DNA from 3 places in the Erwinia sp. TECH1 genome. Region 2 is predicted to be linked to each of the others. Evidence: predicted binding sites of a transcription regulator. Region 2 holds the regulator's gene; each other region holds the start of a gene.
The links. Region 2 encodes PhoB, which activates phosphate uptake and scavenging genes when phosphate is short. Its sites were predicted from a motif close to CTGTCATAAAACTGNCNNAT; they were not measured.
Positions count from the first base shown of each region.

Region 1: the regulator PhoB is predicted to act here: its motif matches at 4,462-4,481, upstream of glpT (glycerol-3-phosphate transporter).
Region 3: the regulator PhoB is predicted to act here: its motif matches at 6,066-6,085, upstream of serA (phosphoglycerate dehydrogenase).

Region 1 covers NZ_JBSRZK010000001.1:4,568,104-4,577,892, forward strand. The annotation lists partial or broken gene metE (5-methyltetrahydropteroyltriglutamate--homocysteine S-methyltransferase) at 1-1,275, opposite strand, end outside; gene metR (HTH-type transcriptional regulator MetR) at 1,411-2,352, shown strand; gene ACVWZ0_RS21440 (YehS family protein) at 2,511-2,990, shown strand; gene ACVWZ0_RS21445 (carboxylate/amino acid/amine transporter) at 3,420-4,271, opposite strand; gene glpT (glycerol-3-phosphate transporter) at 4,601-5,944, shown strand; gene glpQ (glycerophosphodiester phosphodiesterase) at 5,959-6,987, shown strand; gene yigL (sugar/pyridoxal phosphate phosphatase YigL) at 7,028-7,828, opposite strand; gene pldB (lysophospholipase L2) at 7,878-8,858, opposite strand; gene rhtB (homoserine/homoserine lactone efflux protein) at 8,962-9,585, shown strand; gene recQ (ATP-dependent DNA helicase RecQ) at 9,663-9,789, opposite strand, start outside.
Region 2 covers NZ_JBSRZK010000001.1:1,299,303-1,309,091, forward strand. The annotation lists gene ACVWZ0_RS05990 (SbcC/MukB-like Walker B domain-containing protein) at 1-1,064, opposite strand, end outside; gene sbcD (exonuclease subunit SbcD) at 1,061-2,269, opposite strand; gene phoB (phosphate response regulator transcription factor PhoB) at 2,468-3,157, shown strand; gene phoR (phosphate regulon sensor histidine kinase PhoR) at 3,181-4,494, shown strand; gene ACVWZ0_RS06010 (PstS family phosphate ABC transporter substrate-binding protein) at 4,511-5,434, shown strand; gene ACVWZ0_RS06015 (cobalamin-independent methionine synthase II family protein) at 5,610-6,713, shown strand; gene brnQ (branched-chain amino acid transport system II carrier protein) at 7,095-8,417, shown strand; gene proY (proline-specific permease ProY) at 8,485-9,789, shown strand, end outside.
Region 3 covers NZ_JBSRZK010000001.1:3,900,662-3,910,450, reverse strand. The annotation lists gene fbaA (class II fructose-bisphosphate aldolase) at 1-833, shown strand, start outside; gene mscS (small-conductance mechanosensitive channel MscS) at 1,119-2,015, shown strand; gene argO (arginine exporter ArgO) at 2,195-2,815, shown strand; gene ACVWZ0_RS18290 (oxidative stress defense protein) at 2,966-3,685, shown strand; gene ACVWZ0_RS18285 (LysR family transcriptional regulator ArgP) at 3,776-4,672, opposite strand; gene rpiA (ribose-5-phosphate isomerase RpiA) at 4,871-5,530, shown strand; gene serA (phosphoglycerate dehydrogenase) at 6,134-7,369, shown strand; gene ACVWZ0_RS18270 (5-formyltetrahydrofolate cyclo-ligase) at 7,363-7,992, opposite strand; RNA gene ssrS (6S RNA) at 8,075-8,259, opposite strand; gene zapA (cell division protein ZapA) at 8,301-8,630, opposite strand; gene ACVWZ0_RS18255 (YecA/YgfB family protein) at 8,801-9,379, shown strand; gene pepP (Xaa-Pro aminopeptidase) at 9,461-9,789, shown strand, end outside.

The DNA of each region.
Region 1 (9,789 bases), 3.3 Mb from region 2:
GGCAGCTGAAAGCGCTGGCGCTGGGCTTCGGCACGCGCCTTATAGCTGCTGTGGCGCTCGCTGTCTTTCGCGGTGATAGCGGCCAGCCGTTTGCTGACGGCCTCGTTATGCACGCGCGCAGAGTCCCGGCGGGCGCGGATGGGCGCGCTCCAGGCTTCCAGCGACCGCGCGTCATTGTGGTTTAACGCATGGCTCAACAGCGCCAGCTCCTGGCATTTCTGTAGCGCAAAGGCGAACCAGCTTTTTACTTCTTCATCCAGGCGGGTTTCGGTACTTAAATCGATGGGGCTGTGCAGCAACGAGCAGGAAGAGCCGATCCATAGCCGCTGACGCTTGCCGACCAGCGGCTGTAAACGCTCAAACCAGCTGCTGAGATCGGCGCGCCACACGTTACGGCCGTTGATTACGCCGACGGAAAGCAACCAGTCGGCCGGCACTTTAGCGTTCAGCGCGGCGATATCGTCCTTGCCGTGTACCAAATCAACATGCAGACCCTGAACCGGCAGCTTAACGATAGCGTCCAGGTTGGTGCCGACGCTGTCAAAGTAGGTGGTCAGCAGCAGTTTGGTTTGCCCTTGCAGCGCCTCGTAAGCCGGTTTAAAGGCGTTGAGCCACGCCTGCGGCAGCTCCAGCACCAGCGCAGGCTCGTCGATCTGCACCCATTCGATATCGCGCTTCGCCAGCTCGCTCAGCACCTGCTGGTAAACCGGCAGAATTTCGGTTAACAGGCTCAGACGGTCGAACGGCTCGCCCTTGACTTTACCCAGCCACAGATAGGTCACCGGGCCAAGCAGCACGGGCTTCACTTTATGGCCCAGCGCCAGCGCTTCGTCCACTTCGTCCAGGATCTGCGTCCAGCTAAGCTTAAACTGCTGCCCCCGGGGTAAATTCCGGCACCATATAGTGATAGTTAGTGTTAAACCATTTGGTCATTTCAGCCGCCGCCGCAGGTTCGCCGGTCGGCGCACGGCCACGGCCCAGACGGAACAACGTATCCAGATCGACAGAGCCATCTTTATTTTGATGACGGGCAGGCACGTTGCCCAGCAGCAGGCTGGTAGTCAGCACATGATCGTACCAGGCGAAATCGCCGACCGGTACATAGTCTACCCCAGCCTGTTTCTGCTGTTCCCAGTGGCGGGCGCGCAGTTCGCGGCCTACCGCCAGCAGCGCTTCCTGCGTGCTGTTGCCCGCCCAGTAGCTTTCCTGTGCTTTTTTCAGTTCGCGACGCAGGCCAACGCGGGGGAAGCCGAGCGTATGGTTCAGAATAGTCATCAATGCGTTCCTCAGTTACCGCCCGCTGTCGTGGCAATCGGGCTTTTAGACGTCCAGATGTTTACACATCTATAATCCGCAGGTACTGTATTCACCACAAGCGCAAATTGTTCATTGTCGATGTGAAGGACTCTCATGATCGAACTCAAACACCTGCGGACGCTGCAAGCGCTGCGCAACAGCGGTTCGCTGGCCGCCGCCGCCGCTCAGCTTCATCAGACACAGTCGGCCCTGTCCCATCAGTTCAGCGATCTGGAGCAGCGCCTGGGCTTCCGCCTGTTTGTGCGTAAAAGCCAGCCGCTGCGCTTTACGCCGCAGGGCGAAATCTTGCTGCAGCTTGCCGAGCAGGTGCTGCCGCAGATCCAGCACGCTTTACAGGCCTGCCACGAACCGCATCAGGCCACGCTGCGTATCGCTATCGAGTGCCACAGCTGTATTCAATGGCTGACGCCAGCGTTGAGCAACTTCCGTCAGAGCTGGCCGCAGGTGGTGATGGATTTTAAATCCGGGGTGACTTTCGATCCCCAGCCCGCGCTTCAACAGGGGGAGCTGGACGTGGTGCTCACCTCCGATATTTTGCCGCGCAGCGGGCTGTTCTATTCGCCAATGTTTGATTTTGAAGTTCGCCTGGTGCTGGCGCCCGACCATCCGCTGGCGCAGGTTGATCATATTTCACCGGAAGATCTGGCCAGCGAAGTGCTGATGATTTATCCGGTGCAGCGGCAGCGCCTGGATATCTGGCGGCATTTCTTGCAGCCCGCAGGCGTCAGCCCGGCGTTAAAAAGCGTGGATAATACGCTGCTGCTGATCCAGATGGTGTCCGCGGGCATGGGCATCGCCGCCCTGCCGCACTGGGTTGTGGAAAGCTTTGAGCATCAGGGGCTGGTGGTGACCAAAACGCTTGGCCAGGGTTTATGGAGCCGTTTATATGCCGCCGTGCGCGACGGCGAGCAGCGTCAGGCAGTAGTCGAAGCTTTTATCCGCTCCGCCCGCCAGCACGCCTGCGAGCATCTGCCGCTGGTCAGGGACGCTTCCGCGCCGGGCACGCCGCTGCCGACCTCTTTGCATCATTCCTGAGCGGCCAGTACGGGCGATCGCTTTTGCGCGGTGGCCCTTTTAGCGCAGCCGTGCCTTTATAACGCGCTGGCCGCCTGCCTTTTTGCTGACGGTATTCCTTTATCCAGCGCCATTTGTCTCTATAATGCGGCCAACGATCCTGAACCAATGAGATTTTTATGACCAATAATGACGTTTTGCGCAGCGTGCGCTACATGCTGAGCCTGAGCGATGCTCAGATGGTTGGCATCCTGGCGCTGGCGGAAAGTGAAGTCAGCGAAGCGGAAATGCAAAGCTTCCTGAAAAAAGAAGGCGAAGCGGGCTTTCGCGCCTGTCCTGACGTGGTAATGGGCTATTTCCTGAACGGGCTGATTTTTCAGCGCCGTGGCAAAAGCGAAGATGCGCCTGAGCCTTCTGTCGAACGCAAGATGACGAATAATATTATTATTAAAAAACTGCGCATCGCTTTCGATTTAAAAACTACGGATATTATTGACGTGCTTAAGCTGGCGGACTTCGCCGTGGGCCAGTCTGAAATTGGCGCTATTTTCCGAAAGCCAGGGCATAAAAATTACCGTGAATGCGGCGATCAGATTTTAAGGAATTTCCTGAAGGGAATGACAATGAAATTACGCCCTGCCCCTGTTAAAAAAGCTTAAATATTAGTGCAGCCTTCGGGCTGCCTGCTATTTAAACGCTATCAAAAAAATGCATTATTTATATTTCCTTCCTGCCTTTACAGGGTAAGTCACCCCTCATAATATCCGCCTGATATTTACACATTGTAAATACAGCGAACCATGAAAGTGGATATATTATGAGAGCGCAACTATCAGCAGCGCAGGTAAAAACAACGACACTACCAAAACTATTTTCGGCACGCTTTTTTCTAAAATTTATAGGCTGCTTTGCCCGTCAGCGCTGAGTTATAACAGCGGGCAGGTAACGACAGCGGTAGCCATATTGGCAAAACCAGTAAAACGAATGTGAATCTGCTGGTCAGTAAATCACGGCCTTTGCCTGGTTCACTAACGAGCCAGGCAAAGGCGTTAAGCAGGGCGTGTCGCGCCCCGCTTTTTATCGTCGTGCTATTTTTTGATCACCCAGTGTCGGTGTACCCATAGCGAGGCGAAAATTACCGCTGCGCCAACGATAAAGCTCGGCCAGTGCGGCTGCTGCTGCCAGATTGCAAGGTTAACCAGCAATCCGGCGGGCACGTGCATATTATTCATAATGCCCAGCGTGCCGGCATCAACCTGCGTCGCGCCGTAGTTCCACATAAAATAACCCAGCCCGGAAGCCGCCACGCCCAGCCAGATCAGGATGCTCCACTGTAGCGTGGTGGTCGGCAGCTTCTGCGGATTGCCCCACAGGCACCAGGCGATAATCGCGACGAGCGCCGCGCCCATATAAAACCAGGAAAAGGCGGCGTGCTGCGGCATCGGACGCGTTTCCTGCAGGCGCTTGTAGCCCACCATGCCAACGGCAAAGCAAAGGTTGGCAAGCTGCACCAGCAGCAGGCCAAACCAGAAGTGGTCGCTGACCTTGTCGTAGCGAATAATCGCCGCGCCCGCCACCGCCAGCAGCGCGCTCAGTGCATAGCCGGGGCGCACGCCTCTTCCGCTCATCAGGTCATAAATCAGGGTGATATAGAGCGGCGTCATCACCGTAAACAGCAGCAGCTCGGAAACGCTGAGGTAGAGGTAAGCCTCAAAGCTGAACAGATACATAATACCCAGCTGCAGCGCGCCTACGCCCATATAGAGCAGCAGCGTTGATGGCCGATAGCCGCGCCAGCGCAGAAACGGCAGGAAAACCACGGCGGCCAGCAGCAGACGGATCAGCACGGAAAAGACGCTGTCGACCTGGCCTGCCAGATATTCGCCGATCAGGCTGAACGAAAAGGCCCACAGGATAGTGGTGATTATCAGTAAGATCACGATAAAAACTCGCTGGTGAAAAGTGGGCACAGTGTAGCGAAATCAACGTGGACGCGGGGAAATATCTGGTTGACATCTGATTGCAAAATGTACTCACCTGTTTTTATCCTGCCGTTTGAGTGAGCCTGCTCACACTCCTTGCCGGCATGGCTACAAGCATTCAGAGAAGCGTGCCGCATAATTCGTTTGATTGTCATAAAAATGTAACCTTTGGGTTCTTCTTCACAGCGAGGCCGCGCGTTTTCTTTTAGGCTCCTTCCGCTACGGATCGCGTTTATCTGTTGCTGCACGACGAAAAAAACGAATATAAATTGCCATTGGAGGCTGTTATGTTATCTGTTTTTAAACCTGCGTCGCATCGAACGCGCGTTGACACCAGCGAAATCGATCCGCTTTATCGTAAATTACGCTGGCAGATATTTTTTGGTATTTTCTTCGGCTATGCGGCCTATTATCTGGTGCGGAAAAATTTTGCGCTGGCGATGCCTTCGCTGATCGAGCAGGGTTTTTCTCGGGGGGATTTAGGCTTTGCCCTTTCAGGTATTTCCATCGCCTACGGATTTTCTAAATTTATTATGGGATCCGTTTCCGATCGCTCGAATCCACGCTACTTTTTGCCCGCCGGTTTAATTCTGGCGGCGGCGGTCATGTTGTTTATGGGATTCGTTCCCTGGGCCACCTCCAGCATTACCGTGATGTTCGTGCTGCTGTTTTTATGCGGCTGGTTCCAGGGCATGGGCTGGCCGCCCTGTGGACGCACTATGGTGCACTGGTGGTCGCACAAGGAGCGCGGCGGCATCGTTTCCGTCTGGAACTGCGCGCACAACGTCGGCGGCGGCCTGCCTCCGCTGCTGTTTCTGCTGGGCATGTACTGGTTTAACGACTGGAAAGCGTCGCTTTATATGCCCGCTTTCGCCGCCATTCTGGTGGCCGTTATCGCCTTTGCGTTGATGCGCGACACGCCGCAATCCTGCGGTCTGCCGCCGATTGAAGAGTATAAAAACGACTATCCGCCCGACTATGATAAAAGCCAGGAAGAGGAGCTGACCGCCAGGCAAATTTTTATGCAGTACGTACTGCCCAACCGGCTGCTCTGGTATATCGCGCTGGCCAACGTGTTTGTCTATCTGCTGCGCTACGGCATTCTCGACTGGTCACCGACCTATTTAAAAGAGGTGAAGCACTTTACGCTGGATAAATCCTCCTGGGCCTACTTTCTTTATGAGTACGCCGGCATTCCCGGCACGCTGCTGTGCGGCTGGATGTCCGATAAGGTGTTCAGAGGCAATCGTGGCGCGACCGGCGTCTTTTTTATGGTGCTGGTGACGATCGCCACCGTGGTTTACTGGCTGAATCCTCCCGGCAATCCGGGCGTGGATATTACCTGCATGATTGTAATCGGCTTTCTGATTTATGGGCCAGTAATGCTGATTGGGCTGCACGCCCTGGAGCTGGCGCCGAAGAAAGCTGCGGGAACGGCGGCGGGCTTCACCGGGCTGTTCGGCTATCTTGGCGGCTCGGTGGCCGCCAGCGCTATTGTCGGCTACACCGTAGATTACTTCGGCTGGGACGGCGGCTTTATCGTGATGATCGGCGGCGGCGTGCTGGCCGTTATCCTGCTGGTTATCACCATGCTGAACGAACACAGGCACAAAAAAGAGGCAACGCAATGAAAAAGCTGATAGCTATGCTGCTGCTGGGCGCTTCGTTCGGCGCAGTAGCCGCGGAAACACACAAGATTGTAATTGCCCATCGTGGCGCGAGCGGCTACCTGCCGGAACACACGCTGCCCGCCAAAGCGATGGCTTACGCGCAGGGATCCGACTTCCTTGAGCAGGATCTGGTGATGACCCGCGACGATCGGCTGGTGGTGCTGCACGATCACTACCTGGATCGCGTAACGGACGTGGCGGAACGCTATCCCGACCGCGCCAGAAAGGATGGACGTTACTATGCCATCGACTTTACGCTGGCCGAAATCAAGGGGCTGAAGTTTACGGAAGGCTTTACGCTAAAAGACGGTAAGAAAGTGCAGACTTATCCGCAGCGTTTCCCGATGGGCAAATCGGACTTCCACGTGCATACCTTTGCCGAAGAGATTGAATTTATTCAGGGCCTGAACCACTCGACGGGCAAAAATATCGGCATCTACACCGAAATTAAAGCGCCGTGGTTTCACCGCCAGGAAGGCAAAGATATCTCCGCCAGGGTACTGGATGTGCTTAAGCAGTACGGCTATAGCTCGAAAAGCGACAACGTCTACCTGCAATGCTTTGACCATAACGAACTCAAACGCATTAAAACGGAGCTGGAGCCGCAAAGAGGCATGGACGTCAAACTGGTGCAGCTGATCACCGAAACGGACTCAAAAGAGACGCAGGAGCAGCAAGACGGGAAATGGGTGAACTACAGCTATGACTGGATGCTGCAACCGGGCGCGATGAAAACGCTGGCCCGTTACGTCGACGGCATCGGCCCTGATTATCATATGCTGATTGCCAACGGCTCGACCAAAGGCGCGGTTCACTTTACGCCGATGGTGAAGGAGGCGCATCAGAATGGCCTGGTCGTGCATCCCTATACCGTGCGGGCCGACCAGCTGCCCGGCTGGGTGGATAACGTGGACGAGCTGTACGACGCGCTCTATAACCAGGCGGGCGTGGACGGTCTGTTTACCGACTTCCCGGACAAGGCCGTGCGCTTCCTGAAGCGGTAAGCGTTGCCGCCTCTGTAACCAGAGGCGGCTTTTACCGGCTTCAGACGTTATAAAGCTTGCGCAGATAGTTCGGCACCGCGTTATCCGCATTGCTGCCAATCACTTCCAGTTCCGGCAGCAGATCCTTCAGGCGCTGATGCGAGTTGCTCATGATGCAGCCTTTGCCCGCCATGTTCAGCATCTCTTTGTCGTTCATGCCGTCGCCAAAAGAGATGCAGTCCGCCAGCGTAAAGCCCAGTAGTCGGGATACCGCGTCCAGCGCGTGACCTTTGGAAACGCCGCCCGCCATCACTTCCAGACAGGTCGGCAGCGAGAAGCTGACGTTAACCCGATCGCCCCAGCGCGCCATCAGCGCCTCTTCCAGCGGGATCAGCAGTTCCGGCTTAGCGCAGGTAAAGAACACTTTGCTGATGCCGTCGGTTGGCAGCGAATCCGGCTGATAGGTCTGGTAGTTAAAATTGGACTCGCGGAAAAAATCCATCTCTTCCGGGCGGTGGCGGTTAAGGAACCACTCTTCATCGCGGTAGACGTTGGTATAGATATCCTGGTGGCTGTGATGCAAAGCAAAAAGCTCACGGGCAATGTCTTCTTCCAGGTTATGGCTGAAGATCAGCTCGCCTGCGGTATTGTGCACGCGCGCGCCGTTCGAGGTGATCATATAGGCATCAATACCCAGGCTGTCACGCATCTGCCCGACATCAATGTGATGGCGACCGGTGGCGAACACAAAATGGACGCCCTTTTGCGTCAGCAGCTGGAGCGTTTCACGGGCGAAAGCGGATAAACGGTGATCCGGCGACAGCAGCGTGCCGTCGAGATCGGAAGCAACAATCGGGTACATAAAACCTCTGTTAATGGTGAGCTACGGTTGCTATATCTGAGCAGTAAAATCAGGGATGCCGGGCAAAAAACGCCGTAATGGCCTCCAGCGCTTCGGCGCGCATGCTGTCTTTTTCAAACAAGATCTCATGACGCGCGCCTGCGATAATCAGCGGGCCCTCGCAGGGGTTTCCCGCCGCTTTCATGGCCTGGCAAAAGAGATCCTGAGCGCGGTTATCCACCACCTTATCCGCGCTGGCCTGTAACAGCAGCAGCGGCGTCTTTATCTCTTTTGCCTGAGCCAGAATGTTTTTGCCGGCCAGAATGCCTTCTCTGACCCAGTGATAAGTCGGCCCGCCGACGCGCAGCCCCGGATCGTCGGCGTAAAAGCGCAGGTTGCGCCGGTAGCGCTCGCGGCTGTGGGTCAGCTGGTTCATCCCGAACGGCCTGGGCTGCCACTGGCCGGTGCCGATCGCGTAACCGTCGCGCACCACGGGACGCTTTTCCGCCCAGTTCAGAATACAGTGCGTCATCCACAGCGGCATCGGCAGGAAGATCCCGAACATCGGCGCGGCCAGCGCCACGGCGTTAAAGGCCTGCGGCTGCCTGGCCAGCATCAGCGTCAGGATCGCGCCGCCCATTGAGTGCGCCAGCGCATAGCGATGCTGATAGTGACGGCTGAGGATCGCTTTCAGATAGAGCGTCTCCAGATCTTCAACATAGTGGTCGAACAGCTCCACATGGCCGCGATGGCTATCCTGCAGCAGCCTGCCGGAACGGCCCTGCCCGCGATGATCGACAATAATCACATCATAGCCGCAGTGAAACAGGTCGTAGGCCAGCTCCGGATATTTTACGTAGCTTTCGATACGTCCGGGGCAAATCAGGATAACGCGGTTGTGTTGCGATGACGTGAAGCGAACGTAGCGAATGGGCACGTTTTCCACGCCGATAAACTCGTCTTCTTCCCGCCGCCGCCAGAAATCCAGCAGCGGGCCGGTGGCGAAAGCGGCAAAAGCTTTTTCACGATTTCGCCAGCCATGCTTTTTCATTGACCCGACCTCCGCTTTTTTCACATTCCGCCCGGCCCCGTAGCCTGCGCAGCCGCAATGGCGTATTGTGTCATACTTCTGTGCTATCAGGGAGTCTGACCCAATGACCATGCAGTGGTGGCTGGCCTATCTGTTAACGACCAGCATCTTAAGCCTTTCGCCGGGTTCCGGCGCAATCAATACCATGAGTACCGGCATCAGCCACGGTTATCGCGGCGCGGCGGCCTCTATTTCCGGCCTGCAGGTTGGGCTGGCGGTGCATATTCTGCTGGTTGGCATCGGCCTGGGCGCGCTGTTTTCCCAATCCGTGCTGGCTTTTGAAGTGCTGAAATGGGCGGGCGCGGCTTACCTGATCTGGCTGGGCATCCAGCAGTGGCGCTCGGCAGGCGCGATAGATCTTCAGGCGGTCGCCAAAGCGATGCCGCGCCGCAGGCTGTTTAAGCGTGCGGTGCTGGTGAACCTGACCAACCCAAAAAGCATTGTTTTTCTGGCGGCGCTCTTTCCGCAGTTTATCATCCCGCACCAGCCGCAGGCGATGCAGTATCTGGTGCTGGGCGTGACGACGGTGGTGGTCGATATCATCGTGATGATCGGCTACGCCACGCTGGCGCAGCGGATTGCGGCCTGGATTAAAGGGCCAAAACAGATGAAGCTGTTAAACCGCCTGTTTGGCGGCATGTTTATGGCGGTCGGCGCGCTGCTGGCTTCCGCGCGGCGTATTGCCTGATGCATTAAAGGCTGGCATGGAGGACGCGCCGTCCATGCCAGCCCGCGTCTTCCCCGTTCTCCGGCCGCACGCCCGGCCTACTCTTCGCCGTCGACATGCTCGCGGATCATCACCATAAACGGCTTGCCGAAGCGCTCCAGCTTGCGCTGACCAACGCCGTTGACGCTCAGCATTTCTGAGGCGGTCAGCGGCATCTGCTCGGCC
Region 2 (9,789 bases):
ATCAGCGTCTCCTGCTGCTGCCTGTCGTTTTCGTGCTGCTGCCGGGCCGCCTCCGCCTTTTTCAGCTCGTCGGCCAGCTCGTCCAGCTGCTGTTGAGCCTGCTGGCGCTGCGTATTGATGTGCTGCTGCTGCTCAGCGAGCGCGAGCCGATCCTGCCGATGCTGATTGCGCAGTAGCCACTGAGGACGCAGCTTTTCCGCCGGTTCGGCCTGTTGCAGCCGGTTCAGCTGCGGCATCGCTTCCTGCCAGGCCGCTTCCACCTCCTGCTGCCCGGCGACGGCCGCTTCTTTTGCCTGTAGCGCCGTCTGGTACTGCTGGTGCCAGTGCAGCAGCTGCTGCCGATGCTGAAGCTGCGAAGTGAGCGCCTGCTCCTCTGCCAGCAGCCGGGCTGACTGTAACGTAAGTTGTTGAACCTGTTCATTATCCAGCAGCGCCATCCCGGCGGCCTGCGCCCGCAGATTCTCCAGCGCGCCACGGGCGTTTTTATGCCGCTCAAAAACGCTGGCGGAAAGGCGACCGTAGATTTCCGTGCCGGTCAGCTCCTCCAGCAGCTCGGCGCGGCTGTTGGCGTCGGCGTTAAGAAAGGCGGCAAACTGTCCCTGCGAGAGCATCATCGACTTGGTGAAGCGCTCAAAATCCAGCCCGGTCAGCTCGGTCAGCATCTCCAGCTTGTCTTTTACCTTGTCGGCGACGATTTTGTTATTGTCGCAGCGGGCCAGCTCGACGCGCGGTGCCTGAAGATTGCCGTCTACGGCACCGCGTGCGCGGTTCTGGCTCCAGAACGCCCGCCAGGCGACGCCTTTTACTTCAAACTCCACCTCGGCCAGGCATTCTGAGGTATCCCGCGTCATCAGGTCGTTCTGTGACTGCGACAGCTTACCCAGCCGCGACGTTTCGTGATAAAGCGCCAGGCAGATGGCATCCAGCAGCGTGGTTTTGCCCGCGCCGGTCGGGCCGGTAATGGCGAACAGCCCGTTGCTGGCGAACGGTTCGGCGGTAAAGTCAATTTTCCATTCGCCTTTCAACGAGTTGAGGTTTTTAAACCTTAGCGTCAGGATCTTCATGATGGCTCCTCCATGTCCGCCAGCGTCTGGCTGAACAGCAGCGTGGCGCGCGCGATGCGCTCCGGCTCTTCTTCTTCGGCGGCCAGACGGCGCTGAAAGACTTCCTCCACGCTCAGCTCGCTCAGGGTTTCGTTGTTCTGCCGGCTGATAATGCTGTCGCGCTGCTCGCGGCTGCGGCGCAGCAGCACCACCTCGACCGGCAGGCTTTCCGTCAGTTCCTGGATACGCCGCTGGAGGTCGTTGAGCCAGGTTTGCGTGGCGATTTCGATATCCAGCCAGACTTTCTGCCCCGTTTCCGGCGGCTGGATCTCGCGCAGCTGGCGCTCGATCTCTTCCAGCGAGCCTTTAATCATCTGCATGGGCTGAAAGAGCGGCACCGTCAGCGGCATGACCTGCTGTAGCTGGCCGTCGGCGAAATCGACCAGGAACACGCTTTTATCGCGTCCCAGCTCGTCAAAGCTGAGCGGAATGGGCGAGCCGCTGTAGCGAATATGATCCGTATCGGCGATGCGCTGCGCGCGGTGAATATGGCCCAGCGCGATATAATCCGCAGGGGGAAAGGCCTGGGCGGGAAAAGCGTCCAGCGTGCCGATATAGATATCGCGTACGGCGTCGCTTTTGGTGACGCCCATTGTGGTCAGATGGCCGGTGGCAATAATGGGCAGCGGCAGCTCGCCGCGTATTTGCACCGCTGCCGCGTAGCTGCGCTGATAGTGGTGAGTAATCGCTTCCAGCAGCGTCTGCTGTTTTTCCCGTCCCGACTGACCCGCTTTGCTGACGGTAATATCGCGGGGGCGTAAAAAAGGAATAGCGCAGAGCACCGCGCCGGGCTGACCGTCCCGCTGGTTCAGCATCAGCACCTGATCGGCCGGATCCTCGCTGGCGGCGGCAATCACCCGCGTATTCAGACAGGCCAGCAGCTCGCGCGATTCGTTCAGCATGGCGACGGAGTCGTGGTTGCCCGCCAGAATAATCAGCTGGCAGCCGGTCTGATGCAGCCTGACCACAAACCGATTGTAAAGCTCGCGCGCGTAGCTGGGCGGCGAGCCGGTATCAAACACGTCGCCCGCGACGATCACGGCATCGACCTGATGTTGCTCAACCTGTCCGACCAGCCATGTCAGAAAAGCGTCATGCTCCGGCGCCCGGCTTTTGGTGTAAAAAAACTGGCCCAGATGCCAGTCGGCGGTATGAATAAGTCGCATAGCGTCCCTTCAGTGTCAGGTAAGCGAAACGCCGATTATAAACGCCTGGCCAAAAAACCTCAGCTACGCATTTCCATCCTGCTGAAAGTGTTATAAAACTGATGATTAGCCGGCGCTTTTTTCATAAAAGTGTCATAAATCTGACGCATAATGACGCCGCATATCCAGTGACATTCCGTCACAAACGCAGGAGCAATAATGGCTAAGCGCATTCTGGTGGTCGAAGATGAAGCCCCAATCCGTGAGATGTTGTGTTTTGTGCTGGAGCAAAATGACTATCAGCCGATAGAAGCGGAAGATTATGACAGCGCCATTAATCTGTTGATTGAGCCGTGGCCCGATCTGATCCTGCTGGACTGGATGCTGCCCGGCGGCACCGGTATTCAGTTTATCCGCCATCTGAAACGCGAGGCGATGACCCGCGATATTCCGGTGATGATGCTGACCGCGCGCGGCGAAGAGGAAGACCGCGTGCGCGGGCTGGAAGTGGGCGCGGACGACTATATTATCAAGCCTTTTTCGCCCAAAGAGCTGGTGGCCCGCATCAAAGCGGTGATGCGCCGTATTTCGCCCATGGCGGTGGAAGAGGTGATTGAAATTCAGGGCCTGAGCCTGGATCCCTCCTCGCACCGCGTGATGTCGGCAACGCAGCCGCTGGAGATGGGGCCGACGGAATATAAGCTGCTGCATTTCTTTATGACGCACCCCGAGCGCGTCTACAGCCGCGAGCAGTTGCTTAATAACGTCTGGGGCACTAACGTGTACGTGGAAGATCGTACTGTAGACGTGCATATTCGCCGTCTGCGTAAGGCACTTGAACTGACCGGGCACGATCGTATGGTGCAGACAGTGCGCGGAACGGGTTACCGCTTCTCTGCGCGTTACTGATTGTCCCCACTGGAGTTTTCATCGTGCTGGAACGCCTCTCCTGGAAGAGATTGCTGCTTGAGCTGCTGCTCGCCTGCCTGCCAGCGCTGATTGTCGGTCTGCTGGTCGGCGGGCTGCCGTGGTGGCTGCTGCTGGCCGTACTGGCCGTGCTGGGCTGGCATTTTGCTAACCTGCTTCGTCTTTCCCACTGGCTGTGGATCGATCGCAGCATCACGCCGCCGACCGGACGCGGCAGCTGGGAACCGCTTTTTTACGGCCTTTACCAGATGCAGGCGCGCAACCGCCGCCGCCGTCGGGAGCTGGGCCATCTGATTAAACGCTTTCGCAGCGGCGCGGAATCCTTGCCGGATGCGCTGGTGCTGACCACGGAAGAGGGCACGATTTTCTGGTGCAACGGTCTGGCGCAACAGCTGCTGGGGCTGCGCTGGCCGGAAGACAACGGCCAAAATATCTTAAACCTGCTGCGCTATCCTGAATTTACCCTCTATCTGCGCCAGCGCGATTTCTCGCGGCCGCTGACGCTGGTGCTGAACAGCCATCGCCATCTTGAGTTCCGCGTAATGCCCTATAGCGAAGGCCAGTGGCTGCTGGTGGCGCGCGACGTGACGCAAATGCATCAGCTGGAAGGCGCGCGGCGCAACTTTTTCGCCAACGTCAGCCATGAGCTGCGCACGCCGCTTACCGTGCTTCAGGGCTACCTGGAGATGATGAGCGACGCGGTGCTGGAAGGCCCGTCGCGCAATAAGGCGCTGCATACCATGCAGGAACAAACCCGCCGCATGGATGCTCTGGTTAAACAGCTGCTGACGCTGTCGCGGATCGAAGCCGCGCCCGCGCTTGATTTGCAGGAAAAAGTCGATGTGCCGCTGATGCTGCGGCTGCTCCAGCGCGAGGCGGAAACGCTCAGCCAGGGGCGGCACGAAATCCACTTTTCCGCCGATCCACAGCTGCGGGTATTCGGTAACGATGAGCAGCTGCGCAGCGCCATTTCCAATCTCGTCTATAACGCCGTCAACCATACGCCGGACGGCACGCGCATCACCGTCAGCTGGCAAAAGACGTCGCACGGCGCGCAGTTTAAGGTCTGCGACAACGGGCCGGGCATCGCCGCCGAGCATATTCCTCGCCTGACCGAACGATTTTATCGCGTCGATAAGGCGCGCTCGCGGCAGACCGGCGGCAGCGGGCTGGGGCTGGCTATCGTCAAACACGCGCTCAGCCATCACCATGCCCGTCTGGAAATTACCAGCCAGCCGGGTAAAGAAACCTGTTTCTGCTTCTCGCTGCCTGCAAGGTTGATCGTCAACAACGAACTGGCTCAGAATGCGGTTCACTGAGCTGGCGGATAAAAAAATGAAAAAGTGGTTTTTGGCGCTGCTGCTGCTGTGCGGCACGGCAACAGGCGCGAACGAAGGGATGCTGGCGGGCAACCTCAGCAGCGTGGGTTCGGATACGCTCGGCACGCTGATGGCGCTGTGGGGGGAGAGCTTTAACCGCCACTATCCGGGCGTTAACGTACAAATTCAGGCTGCGGGATCGTCGACGGCGCCGACCGCGCTGGCGGCGGGCGCCGCACAGCTTGGCGCTATGAGTCGCCCCATGCAGGCGGTGGAGCGCCAGCTGTTCGAGAACCGCTACGGCTATGCGCCGCTGGCCGTGCCGGTGGCGATGGACGCGCTGGTGGTGGTGGTCAATCAGGATAATCCGCTACAGGGCATCAACGCTCAGCAGCTCGACGCTATTTTCTCCGTAACCCGCCGCTGCGGCGCGACGTTTGCCGTACGCAACTGGGGCGATCTTCAGCTTAAGCAGCAGCAATGGGCGCAGCGGCCTGTGCAGCGCTTTGGCCGCAATTCCGCTTCCGGCACCTGGGGGTTCTTCCGCCAGCAGGCGCTGTGCAACGGCGATTTTCGTAACGACGTGGGCGAATATCCCGGTTCCGCTGCGGTGATCCAGGCGGTCGCAAGCACGCTGAACGGTATCGGCTACGCCAGCATGGGCGCGCATATGACCGGGGTAAAAACGCTGCCGGTCGCCCTTGACGGCGATCGCGAGATTGCGCCTTCGGTAGAGAATATTCGCAGCGGCCGCTATCCCTACGCGCGTCCGCTCTATATCTATGTCAACAAAGCGCCGGGCCAGCCGCTGGAGCCGCTGACAAAGGCTTTTTTACGGCAGGCGCTGTCGGCGCAGGGCCAGGCGCTGGTCACCCAGGCGGGCTATCTGCCGCTGTCTGACGACCAGCTAAAAAAGGCCAGAGCGATGGTGGAGGGGTAAGCACCATCAACATGAATTTTTTTCATGGGTAATGAAATTTCCTCGTTTGCCGCTGAATCTTTCTCATGACATTCTTGCATTCAGCCATTTAGACATCCAGATGTCTCAGGATAACAAACAGTAACTATTTCACCATGAAATTATGCGCCGCTGCGCAGGCCAGGAGTGACCGATCATGCAAAGAGATTCAGCCCAATACCGCGCCGAAGTTGTAGGAAGTTTTCTGCGTCCTGCCGTTATCAAGCAGGCCCGCGAGCAGTTTCAGGCCGGGGAAATCGACGCCGCCGCCCTGCGCCAGATCGAAGACAAAGCGATCCGCGAGGTGGTAGAGCACCAGCGCGCCAGCGGCCTGAAAGTGGTCACCGACGGCGAGTTCCGCCGCGCATGGTGGCACTTCGATTTCTTTGACGGTCTGGACGGCGTGGAGCGCTATGAAGCGGAGCAGGGCATTCAGTTCAACGGCGTGCAGACCAAAGCCCGCGGCGTAAAGGTGACCGGCAAGCTGGGTTTCGGCAACCATCCGATGCTGGAAGATTTCCGTTTCCTGAAAAGCATCAGCGGCGACGCTATCCCTAAAATGACTATCCCAAGCCCAAGCGTGCTGCACTTTCGCGGCGGCCGTAAAGTGATTGACGCTAATGTCTATCCCGATCTGAAGGATTACTTCAACGATCTGGCGCTGACTTACCGCGATGCGATTAAAGGTTTTTATGACGCTGGCTGCCGCTATTTGCAGCTGGACGATACCGTCTGGGCTTATCTGTGTTCGGAAGATCAAAAGCGTCAAATCCGCGAGCGCGGCGACGATCCTGAAGAGCTGGCGAACATCTATGCTCAGGTGCTGAATAAAGCGCTGGAAGGCAAGCCGGACGATATGACCGTGGGCCTGCATGTTTGTCGTGGTAACTTCCGCTCGACCTGGATTTCCGAAGGCGGCTATGAGCCGGTCGCGGAAATTCTGTTCGGCACCGTGAATATCGACGCCTTCTTCCTGGAGTACGACAACGAGCGTTCTGGCGGGTTTGAGCCGCTGCGCTTTATCAAACCGGGCAAACAGCAGGTGGTACTGGGTCTGGTAACGACCAAAACTGGCGAATTGGAAGATCCGGAAACGGTGAAGAAGCGCATCGCGGAAGCGGCGCAGTTCGTCAGCCTGGATCAAATCTGCCTCAGCCCGCAGTGCGGCTTTGCTTCTACGGAAGAGGGCAACAGCCTGACCGAAGCGCAGCAGTGGGCCAAGCTGCGCCTGGTGGTGGATATCGCTAAACAGGTCTGGTAAGCCGGGCAAAAGATGCAAAAGGCGCGTTTATACGCGCCTTTTGTGCATCCATTGGCAAAATAATGCAGAAAATAACGCCGGGAAGTTCAAAAAAAATACAAATCATGTAAGGCATCTCGCCTGTAATCTGAAGTGATTATCTGGCTTAAGCAATTTCTACGCTATATCACTCTGCTTTCTCGATCCCGTATTGCCTTTCTCCGCTATAAACGTTTTACTTACCGCCGTTTTATTTATCTCCCTGTATAAAAGATCATAAATAGCGCAAACGCGCCGGTATTTCTGTCAGGCAGTTATCCGCCGTGGCAAAAGATCGGGCGCTGAAAGCGCACAGGGAACAGAACCGACATCGCGATTTCACTCAACATCAGTACGGGCCTTATGACAAATCGTTTAACTTCTAAAGACATCCTCGCGCTGGGCTTTATGACATTCGCCCTGTTTGTGGGTGCCGGTAACATTATTTTCCCGCCGATGGTGGGTATTCAGTCCGGGGAACACGTCTGGATCGCTGCGCTTGGCTTTTTGCTGACCGCCGTCGGCCTGCCGGTTATCACCGTTGTCGCGCTGGCGCGCGTGGGGGGCGGTATCGATGCGCTCAGCTCGCCGATTGGCAAAGCGGCGGGCATCGTGCTGGCCACCGTCTGCTATCTGGCCGTCGGCCCGCTGTTCGCCACGCCGCGCACCGCGACCGTCTCTTTTGAAGTGGGTATTGCGCCGATGACCGGCGACAGCCCGCTGCCGCTGTTTATTTACAGCCTGGTCTATTTCGCGCTGGTCATTGGTATCTCCCTTTATCCGGGCAAGCTGCTGGATACCGTCGGGCATATCCTGGCGCCGCTGAAGATCGTGGCGCTGGCCGTACTGGGCATCGCCGCGCTGATCTGGCCAGCGGGCGGCCTGGCACCGGCTACCGAGGCTTATCAGCATGGCGCTTTCTCCAGCGGCTTTATTAACGGCTATCTGACGATGGATACGTTGGGCGCGCTGGTGTTTGGCATCGTTATCGTGAACGCGGCGCGCTCTCGCGGCGTCAGCGAAGCCGGTCTGCTGACGCGCTATACCATTATCGCGGGCCTGATCGCCGGGGTTGGTTTGACGCTGGTTTATCTTGCTCTGTTTAAACTGGGTTCCGACAGCGCCTCTATAGTCGATCAGAACGCCAACGGCGCTGCTATTCTGCACGCCTATGTGCAGCATACTTTCGGCGACCTGGGTAGCCTGTTCCTGGCGGCGCTGATTTTTGTTGCCTGTATGGTGACGGCGGTTGGCCTGACCTGCGCCTGCGCCGAGTTCTTCCAGCAGTATCTGCCGCTGACCTATCGCCAGCTGGTATTTATTCTGGGCCTGTTCTCGATGCTGGTGTCGAACCTGGGGCTGAGCCAGCTGATCCAGTTCTCTATACCCGTGCTGACGGCTATCTATCCGCCTTGCATCGTGCTGATTTTGCTGAGCTTTACGCTGCGCTGGTGGAACAAGAGTACGCGTATTATCGCACCGACCATGCTGGTGAGCCTGATTTTCGGCGTTATCGACGCTATCAAAACCACCGGTTTTAAGGATGCGTTGCCTGCATTTACGGCCAATCTGCCGCTGGCCGAGCAGGGCCTGGCCTGGCTGCCGCCTTCGCTGGCAATACTGGTCGTCGTGGCCATCTGCGATCGCGTTATGGGACGCGCGCAGGTGAATGCGCACCAGCAGTAAAAGTGTGATACCTTCTCCTGCCCGATCTCCGGCAGGAGAAGTTGACAGAGTTTAAGCAGAATGAAAGATGAAAAATAATACGCTCAAAAAGGGACTGAGTACCCGCCACATCCGCTTTATGGCGCTCGGTTCGGCCATCGGCACGGGTCTGTTTTACGGTTCGGCTGACGCAATGAAAATGGCCGGGCCAAGCGTGATCCTCGCCTATATTATCGGCGGTGCTATCGCCTATATCATCATGCGCGCGCTGGGCGAAATGTCGGTGAACAATCCGCAGGCCAGCTCGTTCTCCCGCTATGCTCAGGATTATCTCGGCCCGCTGGCCGGCTATATCACCGGCTGGACCTACTGCTTTGAAATTCTGATCGTCGCCATTGCCGACGTCACCGCTTTCGGCATCTATATGGGCGTCTGGTTCCCCGACGTGCCGCACTGGGTGTGGGTGCTGAGCGTGGTGCTGATTATCGGCGCGATTAACCTGGCCACGGTAAGAGTGTTTGGCGAGGTAGAATTCTGGCTGTCGCTGTTCAAGGTCGCCACCATCATTATTATGATTGTGGCAGGCATCGGTATTATTTTCTGGGGCATCGGCAACGGCGGCCAGCCTACCGGCATCAGCAATTTATGGACCAACGGCGGCTTCTTTGCGCACGGCGTTATCGGCATGGTGCTGTCGTTGCAAATCGTGATGTTTGCCTATGGCGGTATTGAGATTATCGGCATTACCGCTGGTGAAGCGAAAGATCCCGCCACGTCGATCCCACGTGCGATTAACACGGTGCCGCTGCGTATCCTGGTGTTTTATGTCGGCACGCTGTTTGTGATTATGTCCATCTATCCCTGGAACCAGGTTGGCACCAACGGTAGCCCGTTCGTCCTGACTTTCCAGCATATGGGCATAGCCGCTGCGGCAGCCATTCTGAACTTTGTGGTGATTACGGCTTCGCTTTCGGCGATTAACAGCGACGTTTTCGGCGTTGGCCGGATGCTGCACGGTATGGCGGAGCAGGGCCATGCGCCTAAAATTTTCGCCACCGTCTCACGCCGTGGTATTCCGTGGATCACCGTGCTGGTGATGATGTTAGCGATGCTGATTGCGGTATACCTGAACTACCTGATGCCGGAGAAAGTCTTCCTGGTGATCGCCTCGCTGGCGACGTTTGCCACCGTCTGGGTATGGATTATGATCCTGTTCGCCCAGATTGGCTTCCGCCGCACGCTGACGCCCGCGCAGGCGAAAGAGCTGAAGTTCGCCATGCCTGGCGGGATATTCACGGCCATCGTCGGTATCCTGTTCCTGTTCTTTATTATCGGCCTGATTGGCTACTTCCCGGATACCCGCGTATCGCTTTACGTCGGTATTGGCTGGATA
Region 3 (9,789 bases), 2.6 Mb from region 2:
CCATCCTGGGCGCAATCTCCGGTGCGCATCACGTGCATCAGATGGCGGAACACTACGGCGTGCCGGTTATCCTGCATACCGACCACTGCGCGAAAAAACTGCTGCCGTGGATCGACGGTCTGCTGGACGCGGGCGAAACTCACTTTGAAAAAACCGGTAAGCCGCTGTTCTCTTCCCACATGATCGACCTGTCTGAAGAGTCGCTGGAAGAAAACATCGAAATCTGCAGCAAGTATCTGGCGCGTATGTCAAAAATCAACATGACGCTGGAAATCGAACTGGGCTGCACCGGCGGTGAAGAAGACGGCGTTGATAACAGCCATATGGATGCTTCCGCACTGTACACCCAGCCTGAAGACGTGAACTACGCTTACGAAAAACTGAACGCAATCAGCCCGCGTTTTACTATCGCGGCCTCTTTCGGTAACGTTCACGGCGTGTATAAGCCAGGCAACGTTAAGCTGACGCCAACCATCCTGCGTGATTCTCAGGAATATGTGACCAAAAAACATAACCTGGCGCACAACGCGCTGGACTTCGTTTTCCACGGCGGTTCCGGTTCTTCCGCTGCTGAAATCGAAGAGTCTATCAGCTACGGCGTGATCAAGATGAACATCGATACCGATACCCAATGGGCGACCTGGGACGGCATCCTGCAGTACTACAAAAAGAACGAAGGTTATCTGCAGGCGCAGCTGGGCAACCCGGAAGGCGCTGATAAACCAAACAAGAAATACTACGATCCGCGCGTATGGCTGCGCTCTGCTCAGACTTCCATGATTACTCGTCTGGAGCAGGCGTTTAAAGAACTGAACGCGGTAGACGTACTGTAATTTTCTCGTTCTGAACAGAAGGCTCCCTCGCGGAGCCTTTTTTTATGGGCAAATTTTAGAACGTCAGCGAAGTTTGCCTTCTGCATTTCTGTAAATATTGGCGCGGCTATCGGCTTTTCCCTTATTAAAAACCCTGCAAAAAAAGCGCCTTTGCGGTAACAAATTATTAATTTGCCTCGTTATTTGGCACCAGACAGCATTTTTAGTTACGCTTGAGGTTTGGGATGCCAGCCTGGACTGGCAGTCTGCTTACTTCCCGGCGGGGAACAACAACAGGATAAGCAAATGGAAGATTTGAACGTAGTCGACGGCGTTAACCGCGCTGGCAGCTGGCTGGTACACAATCAGGCGCTGCTGCTGAGCTATGCGGTAAATATTGTAGCGGCCATTATCATCCTGATTATCGGGACTATCGTAGCGCGTATCATTTCAAAAACGCTGAACAAGGTGCTGCGCGCTCGTCATATCGACGCCACCGTAGCCGATTTCCTTTCGGCGCTGGTGCGCTATGCCGTGATTGCGTTTACGCTGATTGCGGCGCTTGGGCGCGTAGGCGTACAGACGGCGTCGGTTATCGCCGTGCTGGGTGCCGCAGGTTTGGCCGTCGGTCTGGCTTTGCAGGGCTCGCTCTCCAACCTGGCAGCTGGCGTGCTGCTGGTGACTTTTCGTCCGTTCCGCACCGGTGACTTTATCGATATCGGCATTATGGGCACCGTACAACAGGTACAGATTTTCTCTACCACGCTGAAAACCGCGGACGGCAAAACCGTTGTGGTGCCAAACGGTAAAATCATCGCCGGCAACATCGTAAACTTCTCTCGCGAGCCGGTTCGCCGTAATGAATTTATCATTGGCGTCTCCTACGATGCCGACGCGGACCAGGTTCTCAAACTGCTGCGCGAAGTGGTGGATGCCGATCCTCGCGTGCTGCAGGATATGGGCGTACAGATTGGCCTGAACGAGCTGGCGGCTTCGTCGGTTAATTACGTGGTGCGCTGCTGGAGCAACGCGGGCGATCTGCAAAACGTATACTGGGATCTGATGAAGAACTTCAAGCGCACACTGGATGCCAACAATATCGGTATCCCTTATCCGCAGATGGATGTGCACCTGCATCAGACGGCCGAAGCGAAAAGCGACGCTGCTCAGACTGCTGCGCCAGTACAGGCAAAGGCAGAGTAATGTTAGCCGGTTGAGCCTGACGGCTTGCTCATCATGCAAAAGAAAAGGCGGACTGCGGTTCGCCTTTTTACCGATCGTTATCATTAGCTAAGTTTATGGAGTATTAGAATCTTCAATTTCCTCTAATGATGCTGTCGCTATACACTCGCCGCCAGCTGAAACCGTTTGAGGAAGACTCTATGTTTGCCGTTTTTCTGCAGGGCATGGCGCTGGGCGCCGCGCTGATCCTGCCGCTGGGGCCGCAGAATGCTTTTGTGATGAACCAGGGCGTGCGCCGCCACTACCATTTAATGACCGCCACGCTTTGTACGCTGAGCGATATCCTGCTGATTTGCGGTGGCGTGTTCGGTGGCAGCGCGCTGCTGACCCATTCCACCCTGCTGCTGAACCTGGTAACCTGGGGCGGCGTACTGTTTCTTTTGTGGTACGGCTGGGGGGCGCTGCGTACCGCCTTCAGCGGCGATGTGGCGCTGGCGTCATCGGAAGCGATGAAGCAAAGCCGTTGGCGCATTATCGCCACCATGCTGGCCGTAACCTGGCTGAATCCGCACGTCTATCTCGATACCTTTGTGGTGCTGGGTAGCCTGGGCGGCCAGCTTCCGGCAGAAGCGCGCAAATGGTTTGCACTGGGATCGGCCTGCGCCTCGCTAATCTGGTTTTTCGGCCTGGCTATCCTTGCTGCCTGGCTGGCACCGCGTCTCAATACCACCAGGGCGCAGCGTATTATTAATCTGCTGGTGGGGCTGGTGATGTGGCTGATCGCCCTGAAGCTGGCGCTGCAGGCGCTGAATATCTGGTAAACACGGCCGAACTCATTCCAGGAATTAAGGTCATAGTCTGGCAGGTACAATCGCACTAAGATGCGAACTGATGGATAAATTGTGGAAGCCGGTACGCCGTAGTCAGGCCGGCTTCTTCTGCTATGACTGAAGTCCCATGGAGGATCTCCTTTGAAGCTGACCAAACTGGCGCTGGCCGCCCTTATTTTTACCTCGCCTTTTGCCGCCGTGGCGGATGAACTGCCTAACGGCCCGCATGTTGTCACGTCCGGGCAGGCAAGCGTCGACGCAACGCCCGATATTGCCACGCTGGCGATAGAGGTTGGCGTCTCGTCGAAAGATGCCTCTGAAGCGAAAAAACAGGCCGACAGCCGTGTCGCCCAGTATTTTGATTTTCTCCAGAAAAACGGCATTGATAAAAAAGATATCAACGCGGCCAACCTGCGTACGCAGCCGGAATACGATTATCTGAAAGACGGCAAATCGGAGCTGAAAGGCTATCGCGCGGTGCGTCAGGTGCAGGTTACGCTGCGCCAGCTGGATAAGCTGAACGAGCTGCTGGACGGCGCGCTGAAATCGGGCCTGAACGAAATCCGCTCCGTTGAGCTGGGCGTGGCTAATCCCGATAGCTATCGCGATAAAGCCCGGCAGGCCGCTATCGAAAACGCGACGCATCAGGCTGGCGAGCTGGCGAAAGGCTTTAACGCTCAGCTGGGGCCGGTTTACAGCATTCGCTATCACGTAGCCAACTATCAGCCGATGCCAATGGCGAGAATGTTTAAAACCGCCGACGCCGCGCCGATGAGCTCGGCCGCGCAAACCTACGAGCAGCAGAGCATTCACTTTGACGATCAGGTGGATGTGGTGTTTGAGCTACAGCGCAAGCAGTAATCTCAGCTTGCTGAAAGCCGCGTCCGGTAAGCATTCCGGACGCTTTTCTTTGCCAGGGATGCCAGGCAAAAATCCGCTCCAACCTGAGCGCTATTCCCCCTGGCGCAGCACGCGATGGCCGTGGGCAATCAGCGCGTCGGTCACTTTGCGCATCAGGCGGCTTTCCGGCGCAAAACGATGCCAGTACAGCATTCGGCGCTGAAACAGCCCCGGCGTCAGATCGATCAGTTCGCCTTCCGCCAGCTCGCGCTCAATCTGTAAGTGCGGGATCATACAGCAGGTCGTGCCCTGACGCGCCAGCTGCACAAAAGCCTCCGACGAGTTAACGATATGGCACGGCACGCTGCCGGGCGACAGATCGAAATTCTGCTGTAAAAACGCCTGATGCATATCGTCAAGATGATCGAAAGCCACCGCCGGCGCCTTCAGCAGTGCGGAGCGGGTCACGCCGTTCGGAAAGTAGCGCGCGGCGAACTCTTTCGAGCCGACAAACAGATAATCCAGCGCGCCGAGCTGATCCACCAGGCAGCTTGGCAGCGGCTGCGGCTGGATACTTACCGCGCCGACTACTTCGCCGCGCCGCAGGCGCTCCTGGGTACGGGTTTCGTCTTCCACCTGAAGATTCAGGCGCACCGGTGAATCGCTCAGCACCGTTTTCAGCGCGGGCAGCAGCCAGGTCGCCAGACTGTCGGCGTTCACTGCCAGCGACAGCAGCAGCGGCGTGGTGCCGCTGTTTTCATCGCCCAGCCACTCTTCTTCCAGCAGCTCTACCTGATGCAGCAACGCCAGCAGCTTTTGCCCCTGTTCGGTAGGGCGAGGCGGCACGGTGCGCACCAGCAGCGGCTGACCAAACATATTTTCCAGCTGCTTGATGCGCTGGGAAACGGCTGACTGGGTAATACAAAGTTTTTGCGCCGCGCGTTCAAAGCCGCGCTCGCGAATGACTGCATCCAGCGCCTGAAGCGTTCGATAGTCCGGGCGTTTCATTGTTGTTTTAGCTCTCTTTCAGGTGTGGAATCTGCACTATGCCATATTTTTGCCATTTTGCCCTGCGCTTAAAGCTGGCGTCCCGGTTTTGCGGTCTCTCTTCCAGAGTGACAACAAATGGCGCCGCAGGGCGGTTTTTTCAACGAGGGTTGCTTTATACTATCGCCACACAGTAGCAGCACGGATTCTAAACTTACCATGACGCAGGATGAACTGAAAAAAGCCGTTGGCTGGGCCGCGTTAAACTATGTTGAACGCGGCACTATCGTTGGCGTGGGCACCGGATCGACCGCCGCCCACTTTATTGATGCGCTGGGCTCGATTAAAAATGAGATTGAAGGCGCGGTTTCCAGCTCGGAGGCTTCCACGCTCCGGCTGAAAAGCTTAGGTATTCCGGTTTTCGATTTGAACGAGGTGGATTCCCTGTCGGTTTACGTTGACGGCGCCGACGAGATCAACAGCGCGATGCAGATGATTAAAGGCGGGGGCGCGGCGCTGACCCGTGAAAAAATCATTGCCGCCGTGGCGAAGAAGTTCGTCTGCATCGCCGACGAATCCAAGCAGGTCGACGTGCTGGGCAAATTTCCGCTGCCGGTCGAGGTCATTCCTATGGCTCGCAGCTTTGTGGCGCGCGAGCTGGTGAAGCTGGGCGGCCTGCCGGAATATCGTCAGCAGGTGGTCACCGATAACGGTAACGTCATCCTGGACGTGCATAATCTGAAAATCCTGGATGCCGTCGCGCTGGAAAAAGCCATCAACGCGCTGCCGGGCGTAGTCACGGTGGGGCTTTTCGCCACGCGTGGCGCGGACGTGGCGCTGATCGGCACGGCAAACGGTGTAAAAACGCTGGGCGATTAGCTGATTAGCGTGGCCGTTTTACCAGCCGGGAATGGCCGGTAGTGCATCAAGGTCGTGGCCGTCAGCCGCGACCTTAAGCGCCAGGCTCTAAGTCATAGCTGTAGCCATAGCTATAAGCGCCAGGTCATAGCTGTAGCCGTAAGCTCTGAATGCTAAGTGCTAAGTGCTAAGTGCTAAGTGCTAAGTACTAAGTACTAAGTGCCAGGTGCTAAATGCCAGGCCACAATCGATAAGCTCTAAGCTCTAAGCTCTAAGCTCTAAGCTCTAAGCTCTAAGCTCTAAGCTCTAAGCTCTAAGCCATAAAAAAACGATCTTACCGGCGCGGCTATCGCCTCGGTTAATTTTTATAAAAAAACATCTTTTCTTTTGCCCCACAAATTTGGTGACTTATGTCACGGAATTTACCCCCGCCTCGCGATCCTGCTGACGATGCTTCACGTGTCATGATTATCTGCCGATTTATGCTGATGCTTTCGGCTGCCGTGCTGGCCGCAAGGCAATCGTTTGTATTGCCGCGCGCGTAAATTTTGATATTTTGACAGAAGGCTGACTTATTCCTCACGGAGTCAGTCACTTCTGAAGTCTGCTGAATAGGGTCGGGAAATGGCAAAAGTATCACTGGAGAAAGACAAGATTAAGTTCCTGCTGGTCGAAGGCGTGCACCAGAGCGCGATTGAGAATCTTCGGGCGTCAGGCTACACCAACATCGAATTTCACAAGGGCGCGCTGGACAGCGAAACGCTGAAAGAAGCGATCCGCGATGCGCACTTTATTGGTATCCGCTCGCGTACCAACCTGACCGAAGAGATTTTCGCCGCGGCAGAAAAACTCGTCGCGGTAGGCTGCTTCTGCATCGGCACTAACCAGGTCGATTTGCAGGCCGCAGAAAAACGCGGTATTCCGGTGTTCAATGCGCCTTTCTCCAATACCCGATCCGTAGCAGAACTGGTCATCGGCGAGCTGCTGCTGATGCTGCGCGGCGTACCGGCCGCCAATGCTAAAGCGCACCGCGGCATCTGGAACAAGCTGGCGGTCGGCTCTTATGAGGCGCGCGGCAAAAAGCTGGGCATTATCGGCTATGGCCATATCGGTATGCAGCTGGGCGTGCTGGCCGAAAGCTTAGGGATGCACGTCTACTTTTACGATATCGAAAGCAAGCTGCCGCTCGGCAACGCCACGCAGGTTCGCTACCTCTCCGAACTGCTGAATATGAGTGATGTGGTCAGCCTGCACGTGCCGGAAACGGCCTCCACCCAGAATATGATGGGTGCGGAAGAGCTGGCGATGATGAAACCCGGCTCGCTGCTGATCAACGCTTCACGCGGCACGGTAGTGGATATTCCGGCGCTGTGCAAAGTGCTGGCGGACAAACATCTGGCCGGCGCGGCCATCGACGTCTTCCCGGAAGAGCCGGCAACTAACGCCGATCCGTTTAATTCGCCGCTGTGCGAGTTCGACAACGTGATCCTGACGCCGCATATCGGCGGTTCAACGCAGGAAGCGCAGGAAAATATCGGGATTGAAGTAGCGGGTAAACTGGCGAAATACTCAGATAACGGCTCGACGCTGTCAGCGGTTAACTTCCCGGAAGTGTCGCTGCCGATGCATGGCCAGCAGAGCCGCCTGCTGCATATTCACGAGAACCGTCCCGGCGTGCTGACCGCCATCAACAATATCTTTGCCGGTCAGGGCATCAACATTGCCGCGCAGTATCTGCAAACCACGCCGCAGATGGGCTATGTGGTGATCGATATCGATGCGACGAAGGAAGTGGCCGACAACGCGCTTCAGCAGATGAAAGCGATTCCGGGCACCATTCGCGCTCGTCTGCTTTACTGATGACGCAAAGCGTCCCCGCTCGTGGGACGCTTTTCCTGCCATTGCCAGAGCCGCGAAGGCGTAATTATCGCCGGCAAAGGCACATCCCATTCCGCCACGGGCAATGTTTCTACCTGCTGACAGTCATGCGCCAGGCCAATCGGCAACAGGCCGTGCTGCGGCCAATTTTGCAGAGTGCGGTCATAAAAGCCGCCGCCCATACCCAGACGCTGTCCGGCCCGATCGAACGCCACCAGCGGCACCATTATCACATCCAGCTCGTCCAGCGTGGCCAGGTTGCGGATATCCAGCGGCGGTTCCGGGATACGCAGACGGTTAGGCTGCAACAGCGTTTCCGTGTCATAGCGCAGAAAAAGCAGCTGACCGCGTGAAAAAGGGTGCAGTACGGGCAGATAAACTTCCTGATGACGCTGCCAAAGTTTGGCAATCAGCGGACGGGTATCCAGTTCGCCGTCGAAGGACAGGAACAGCGCGATTTTGCGGGCCTGCTGAACGGGTTTGAAGCTTAGCGCATGTTCGGCGACCGTTACGGCGGCCAGGCGCTGCTGTTCTGGTGTCAGGTCACGACGCAGATGGCGAATGTGAGTACGAATATCCTGACGATCGAGAAGGCTGAGGTTCATCAGTTTCACCGTGTCGGAAGCGGGATAAAGCAGGGAACCCGAAAGCGCCGGGAAGAACATGGCTTTGCAGGTGGTAAAGAAGGGAATCTCCGAGATGCCGCCGCAGGCTGTAACCCTTGAACCCTTGGTTCAAGGTGAGTGTACCGTCATAACCATCAGGCTTCTCGGACGGACCGAGCATGCACACAGGTTACAGAGCGCCACACTCTGTTTGGTATGAAATATCGGCTCAGGGGACTGGCCCGCTTGCAAACACCTCAGAGAATTTTTTACATCACCGTTACTGTAACACAGATAACGTTAACGTGTTATTCGAATTGCGTTCCAGTTCTTTCCGTAATGCGACCTTGTTCAAGCAATGCCTGCTCGATAGTCTGCTGTAACATTCGGATACGCTGTTCCATATTACTGGCATAATCGCGGGTTTTCATCTTTTCCTGCGCTAACTCATGGCAGATGTTCAACGCGGCGATAAAAACCAATTGTTCAGTATTGGTGACTCTAGTGCGAACTTTAAGATCTTGCAACCGTTGATTAAGGTCTTCGGCGGCCAGATTCAGCGCATCTTGCTGTTCAGGCGGACAATTCACTCTTAAGGAACGGCCAAAAATTTGAATATCTACGGGCTGTGCAGACATAAAACCATCCTGACTGATTACTTCGCCGGTAATCTCCCTTGCCGCTCAATGGTTTGGGAGGGGCGCAACTATATCTACCCCTGGCAGAAGAAACAACCCCTTTCTGGAATCAAAGAGGCACCTGGTGGTAGCATAACACGAACTTATCCAGCCAACGATGACCAAAACCTATGTCACTAACAAACACAATGCCGGGCTACGACGCGCTGGCTTCAGCACTGACGCAGCAGGGCGTGGGAATGACCCCGGCTGAAATGCACGGCCTGATCAGCGGAATTCTCTGCGGCGGCAACAAGGACAGTAGCTGGCAGACGCTGGTACACGACTTAACGAACGAAGGCATGGCCTTCTCGCAGACGCTGGCTCAGCCTTTGCAGCAGCTGCACCAGGGCATCGGCGATACGCTGGAAGACGAAGGTTTCCTGTTTCAACTCTATTTGCCGGAAGATGACGATATCACCGTCTTCGATCGGGCGGATGCGCTGGCGGGCTGGGTTAACCACTTTCTGCTGGGCCTGGGCGTGTCGCAGCCGAAGCTCGATAAGGTCAAGGGCGAAACGGGCGAGGCGATTGACGATCTGCGTACTATCGCCCAGCTCGGCTATGATGAAGATGAAGACCAGGAAGAGCTGGAACAGTCGTTGGAAGAGGTGATTGAGTATGTGCGCGTAGCGGCGCTGCTTTGCCACGACACCTTTACCCATATCGCGCCAACGGCGGTGGAAGTGAAAAAACCAACGCTGCACTAATTTCTGCCACGCCAGGGGCGGCGACAGAAAAAAAGCGCGCTGTATGCGGGCGCTAAGATGGATTGCATTCAGGAGAAGCGGATGACACAGCAAGAGTTCGTGCGCCGTCGCCAGGCGCTGCTGGCAAAAATGGCACCGGCCAGCGCGGCGGTGATCTTTGCCGCGCCGGAGGCGACGCGCAGCAATGACAGCGAGTACCCTTATCGGCAGAACAGCGATTTCTGGTATTTTACCGGCTTTAACGAGCCTGAAGCGGCGCTGGTGCTGATCAAAAGCGCGGAAAACCATAACCACAGCGTGCTGTTTAATCGCGTTCGCGATCTGACCGCTGAAATCTGGTTTGGCCGTCGTCTGGGTCAGGATGCCGCGCCGGAAAAACTCGCTGTCGATCGCGCGCTGCCCTGGGATGC